DNA from 2 places in the Paenibacillus sp. MER TA 81-3 genome. Region 1 is predicted to be linked to the other one. Evidence: predicted binding sites of a transcription regulator. Region 1 holds the regulator's gene; the other holds the start of a gene.
What was found. The regulator LexA, encoded in region 1, represses DNA repair genes until DNA is damaged. The targets are predictions, from matches to a motif close to CGAACATATGTTCG.
Positions count from the first base shown of each region.

Region 2: the regulator LexA is predicted to act here: its motif matches at 1,763-1,776, upstream of recA (recombinase RecA).

Region 1 is NZ_JAMAWB010000009.1:260,287-263,718, reverse strand. It holds gene M3650_RS15415 (D-alanyl-D-alanine carboxypeptidase family protein) at 1-496, shown strand, start outside; gene M3650_RS15410 (hypothetical protein) at 719-922, shown strand; gene lexA (transcriptional repressor LexA) at 1,072-1,701, opposite strand; gene M3650_RS15400 (LysM peptidoglycan-binding domain-containing protein) at 1,953-2,327, shown strand; gene M3650_RS15395 (DUF896 domain-containing protein) at 2,613-2,831, shown strand; gene M3650_RS15390 (methyltransferase) at 2,971-3,432, shown strand, end outside.
Region 2 is NZ_JAMAWB010000001.1:361,451-364,882, reverse strand. It holds gene M3650_RS01625 (regulatory protein RecX) at 1-459, opposite strand, end outside; gene recA (recombinase RecA) at 636-1,688, opposite strand; gene M3650_RS01615 (competence/damage-inducible protein A) at 1,943-3,199, opposite strand.

The DNA.
Region 1 (3,432 bases):
TGCAAGCGTCAGTGATTTGAGCAGTGAATTCAGACCTAAAGTTGAAAAGTTCATTAAAGCGATGAAGGATGCCAATATTACGGTTACAGTGACTTCTACGTTAAGACCAAAAGAACGAGCATATCTTATGCATTATTCATACAAAATTAGCAAAGGGCAAATCAGTCCTAAAGATGTTCCTTCAATGAGCGGCGTCAATATTCAATGGGTACATCCAAATGATGATAGCAAATATACTAAATCCAAAAACGCTGCTGCTGAAATGGTTGCCGCATACAGCATTGTGGCCGCCCCTGCACTTGATTCGGATCATATTCGCGGAAACGCAATTGATATGAACTCCCCGGTTACCAAGAAGACTACTATAAAAAAAGCGGATGGAACATCTATTAGTATTTCGAATTACGATGATCTTGTAAAAGTGGGTGCAACGTACGGGGTGTATCACCTCATGCCGATCTCTAAAGATCCTGTGCATTGGTCTAATAAATCCTAGCAGATTTTTATATCTTACTTTTTAAGTTAAGTACGACAAGCGGAAAAAATGTATTGTAACCCTTATTGTGACGGTTTGAAAAACACGATGGCCTAGACTGCAAAAGGTGACTTCTGGTATTCATCAGGAGTCATCTTTTTTTTATAAACGAACGATTATTGGCTTATGCTTTGAGAAATCGCAAATAATAAGAACAAACGTTCTGAATGGAGGTGAAGTGACATGCTTCTTGAACATTATATTGGTCGAGCAATTGAGATCATTTATGAAGACAGACATGGCGACATCACGAAGCGCCGTGTTATCATTCACAAAATCAGTGATGGCACTGTTCATGCGACTTGTTTGCGTTCGAGTGGATGGCGTCCGTTCAAGATGGAGCGTATATTGTCATGGCAGCCGATAAGAGAGGGAAGAACAGCGTAAAAATACGACGCTAAAACTGGAATATGTTTCAAGAAGATCAACACGCGTGCGAGAAAAGCAGCGTATAAATGGAAATAACAAATTTAGCTTTTGAAAATAAAAACACAGCCGATAATTCACCTATGAGGAGAACCAAAGGCTGTGTTTTGTTAATGGAAATCTCGGAACAAACCAATGACCTTACCCAAAATCGTCACATGCTTCAGACAAATAGGTTCGTATGTCGGGTTCTCGGGTTGAAGACGGACATGGTCTTTCTCGCGATAAAAAGTCTTGACCGTTGCTTCATCGTTTTCCGTCATCGCTACGACGATATCTCCGTTATTAGCAGTCTGCTGCTGGCGAACAATGACATAATCGCCGTTATGTATTCCGGCTTCGATCATACTATCACCAATGACAGATAACATAAACACGTTCTCGTCGTCCCCGACCATATGTGTAGGTAACGGGAAATAGTCTTCAATATTCTCAGTTGCCGTAATAGGTTCACCCGCCGTTACTTTACCCACTACCGGAATTCTTGCTACAGACTGGGTGAATTCATTCGTACGCTCGGATTGTTCATGGCTGAGCAGTTCAATTGCACGGGGCTTCGTCGGATCGCGACGAATGAAGCCTTTCTTCTCAAGGCGATCCAGATGACCGTGCACTGTAGAACTGGAGGCTAAGCCAACCGCTTCGCCAATCTCGCGAACCGATGGTGGATAACCTTTACCACGAACTTCATTGCGTATAAAATCAAGAATCGCTTGTTGACGACTGGATATTTTAGACAAGGGTATCAACTCCAATGAATACTCTTTTGTCAAAATTATACCATAGAACCTCCGTTCGTACAAACATAAGTTCTAAGGAAAATGCATAAACTCGCGCTTTTTAAGCGTTCTCTTTTATCGGGCGTGAATAGGAAGGAGAAAAAGACGAATGATATGAGAACTAATGTTCTAAAAATATATTGACTCAAACAAGTGTTCGTGTTAAATTATTTGCGAAAGTAATAGAACAAGCGTTTGGGGAGATGGGATAGATGATGTATACAACTTATCGTTCAATTTATAATGTATCGACTGCTGCCAGCAATGGTAGAGGAAAGCAACGTCGTTCAATATATATACGTCGACTTCGTCTTATCGTCTTTACGATCGCTCTCTTTTTCGTCACATGCGGCAGCATTGTACAAGCGTGGGGGAACGATGATGTGCAGGAGCAGGTAGGAATGGAGAGCGCAGTGGAACGGGTGCTTGTCCAGCCAGGAGATTCCTTATGGGTTATTGCTGCTGCTTACAAACCAGAGCATATGGATATTCGTCAATACATTTATGAAATCATCGTATTGAATGATATAGAAGGACATACGCTGTTGGCGGGAGATGTCATACTTGTGCCTTTGGAGTTAGAATAGGGAATTGTCTTTCTTCCATTGATGTAATCAAATCACATATTAAGTGGTCACTACATATCTGCTCGTAATACGGGGATGTTCATTTGCCATACTGTACAGAGTGATTATAATATGGTTCAATAACTCACCATTTATATTAAAGCTTAACGGGAGACTCAATATGGGTCTCTTTCTATGTATTTTTGTATTCTTTCTCCATGGCGATTGTAGTCGATACGCTTGCTTGACAAGCTTGACCTGCCATGTCAAAGTAGAAGATATGCTTAGAAACATGGAGGTACGACAATGAATATCGATCAATTGATCGCACGAATAAACGAGCTTGCCCGCAAGCAGAAAACTGAAGGATTAAACGAGACGGAGTTGGCGGAACGTGCGCGCCTGCGAGAGCAATATTTGTCTTTATTCCGGAAGCAAGTCCGTAACCAGTTGGATACGATTCGCTTTGTTGAAGATGAAGAACAAATGGGCGAAAAGGGCGGGTCCGGCGGGCTTGTTCATTAATGTAAGCGATAGACCAAGTCGGTGTAATTACCGGATTTTGTCCGGAATTGCATCGATTATTATATTGAAATTCAATTAGGCAAGAGCTTATTAGGTACATCAACGTCTTATTGTCGCAATAATAAGGGGGCTAACATTCATGTCTCGCAGTTGGGAACGCAAGGTGCGTCGTAACAGCACACAACTGAACAAGCAGCGTAAGAAGCAAGGGAAATCGATGATGTCGACTAGCACTGTCGCCTTTGAAGAATTTAAAGGCCGCAGCTATATCCTGCCAATGGTGCTCGTAGGATTCACTATCATCTACGCCTTTCTTGGCGGAGCAATGACGGATGTCCAGTCGCCGACGTTATATTGGGTAACGGTCTTCTGTTATCTGGGGTTGGGGATTATTCTCTTCCTAAGAAGACCTTTCCTCCGAATCGGCAAGGGTGAGCTGTCGACGATTAAATGGAACCGGATTCGGACGTTGCCGGCTCAAGAGATTACGAAGATTGTGGCACAACCTGGTTATGTCGTTATAGAACATAGCAGAAAGGGCTCCAGTTGGGTCTTTTCGCGCACGATGAATCGCTATGATACGGATACGATGGGCAAACGG
Region 2 (3,432 bases), on a different contig from region 1:
GGAACTGATATGCTGCTCGTGAACGCCCTTCTGCTTCAACTCGTGCTGTATCCAGCGACGACCCTTCATATGACGGGTGACCCGTTGATTCGTCCATTGGTGCGCATAAGCCTGATCATCGACCAGCCACTCCTGTTCCAGCCGATCCAGCACCTCTTGGATGATACCCTCTTCATAGCCCTTCTGAGCCAGGTTACGGGCCAGTTCCATCCGGGTTCTAGGTTTGCGTTGCAAATACTTGATCGATTGAACGTAGGCCTTATTCCCTTCGTCTGCACGCAATATCTCGTCCAAGGAGTCCAGAGAGAGCTCCGTACCTTTCAACAGGCGATATTTAATCATCACTGCCTCATGTACGTTGAGCGGTGAAGCTTGATCCAAATGAATAATATATCGTCCTGCCTGCTTATCGTCACGCTCGACCCGCACGATAGATACGATACGTTCCTTATCGCTCACAGTACTCTCCTCCATCCGTGTTCATTTCGCTCTTTCTTCCCCCAATGAATACACGGTATCTTTACTATACCGCAGCAGTGCCGTTATGACCAAACAAAATAAATAAGCATCGCAAAGTGTGTACAAAAACAAGCACCTTCAACAAACTTGAAGGTGCTTGTCCATAACAGTTATGATTACTCTTCTACTTCCAGTTCAAGTGCTGCATCTTCTTCTTCATTCGAAGCATTCTGTGGGATTGTCGTCGATAAATTGCTGGCATCACGAATCTTTTTCTCAATGACTTCTGAAATGTCGCGATGCTCCTTCAAGAATTGCTTCGCATTCTCGCGGCCCTGGCCTAAGCGCTCACTGTCAAAGGAGTACCACGCACCGCTCTTCTGAATAATATCCAATTCCGTACCGATATCGACGATGCTGCCTTCGCGGGAAATACCCTCTCCATACATAATATCGATATCCGCTTGCTTAAACGGAGGCGCAACTTTATTCTTCACAACCTTAATGCGCGTACGGTTACCGATCATATCATTCCCTTGCTTGATCGTCTCCACACGGCGCACATCCAGACGCACACTAGAATAGAACTTCAGCGCGCGACCGCCTGGAGTCGTCTCTGGGTTACCGAACATTACGCCGACCTTCTCGCGCAACTGGTTAATGAATATAGCAATCGTCTTGGACTTACTGATGGCACCGGATAATTTACGCAAAGCTTGAGACATCAAGCGTGCTTGCAAGCCGACATGAGAGTCCCCCATCTCGCCTTCAATCTCTGCCTTCGGTACGAGGGCAGCAACAGAGTCAATAACGACAATATCGACAGCACCGCTGCGCACGAGCGCTTCGGCGATTTCAAGTGCTTGCTCTCCTGTATCCGGCTGAGACAGAAGCAACTCATCAATGTTAACGCCCAACTTGCTTGCATACAACGGGTCCAAAGCATGTTCCGCATCGATGAATGCAGCTTGTCCACCTGACTTCTGCACTTCAGCAATAGCATGTAGTGCAACCGTCGTCTTACCAGAAGATTCTGGTCCGTATACTTCAACAACACGGCCTCGTGGCAGTCCACCTATACCTAATGCTATATCTAATGCTAACGATCCGCTCGAAACGATCTCAACTTGCATATGAGTGGATTCGCCGAGTTTCATAATCGAACCTTTACCGAATTGTTTCTCAATTTGACGCAATGCCATTTCTAATGCAGCGCGGCGATCTGACACAAACTCACTTCCTTCATTCGTTTGTTTGATAAATATATCATACCGTGTTTTGATCGGTTTGCCAAGCATTTTTTCGAACATACATTCGTTTATTTTGCGAAAAACCACCCCTAAATCCCTTTTATTAACATTTTGTACAACGTGAAATAGTAGCAATGCGCAAAAAAAAACCGCAACAAAGTAAGATGACTTTGTTACGGTTCCTCCGTTAACTATTACTTTAATTATAAGCTATGCCACAACGAAAGTAAAGTTTATCCATGTCCTTGCAATTTCCGCCATAAGCGGTACATTACGGCGTTCACCGTTCTAATTCGGATCGTGTCGCGATCCCCGCTCAAGCGGAGCTCTTCGACATGCGTATCCTTGCCCTTTTCTCCGATTGCAATATAGACAAGACCTACCGGTTTGCGTTCTGAATGGCCTGGCCCGGCAACCCCTGTAATTGCAACCGTGAAATCCGTGTCCGCAATGTCCTGCATGCCCTCAACCATCGCTTTGGCCGCTTCAGAACTAACCGCTCCCGGAGCGCTTTCCCCTTCTAACAGCTCATGGGGCACACCGAGAATCCGTTCCTTCATTTCGTTGGAATACGTTACGGCTCCACCAAGAAACACTTGTGAGCTTCCCGGAACTGACGTCATCATCTCCGCAAATAAGCCTCCTGTACAGCTTTCCGCAGCAGACAACGTCATTTGATGCTGAATGAGATGGTTGACGAGCACCTCGTTCATCGATACGTCTTCTGCTGCATACAGATGCTGACCGAGACGATTCGTGATTTCCGTTTCTACTTCTCCAAGCTTGCTTGCAGCCAGAGCTGCATCATCGCTCTTCGTCGCAAGACGAACGAGCACTTCACCTTCTTTGGCGTACGTCGCAATCGTTGTATCCCCCTGCGCCTCAATTAGATCACGAAGCGCATCCTCCAAGATGGATTCACCGACGCCTGCAAATTTCAGCATACGCGTATACAGCGTCGATGCATCAAGCAATCCATTGTCTTTCATCCAAGGAACGACCTGTTCTGCAAACATCGGTTTCATTTCACGCGGAGGCCCGGGAAGCACAATATATGCCACACCTTCATGAACGATCGCATTCCCGATCGCCAAGCCAGTTCTGTTCGGAAGCACGTCCGCCCCTTCAATAACGAGCGCTTGGCGCTTATTGCTTTCTACCATCGGAGTGCCGCGTCCGGCAAACATTTTCTCCATCTGAGTCAATGCATCCTCGTCATGATACAACTCGCTCCCCAGCAATTCAGCCAACACATCTTTCGTTATATCGTCCATCGTAGGTCCGAGTCCGCCTGTAAACAAAATGACATTCGAACGGCTTCGCGCCACTTCGATTGTGTGACGGAGCCGATCGGCATTATCGCCAACTACCGTCTGATAATAGACATCAACCCCAAGAAGAGCCAACTGCTGAGATAAATATTGTGCATTGGTGTTTACAATTTGCCCTAATAGCAGTTCCGTACCGACAGCAATCATTTCGGCTTTCATATGAGACACCATCCTTCATCTATATCTGTACCGCCATGCTTTCAATGTATGTAAATGCTAAATCCAACCTGTAAAGCCGCTGCAAGCTGCTTCATCATCCTGTCCGCGCCTTTCGTGTATCAATGAGTCATTTTATTCATGAAAAAACAATAGGCCTTCTTTCCTCGATCCACTCTACAGTCGATGTCGTAGAAAAAAGCGCCTATTGTTTAAAAGGCTGTCTCGCAAAGGTT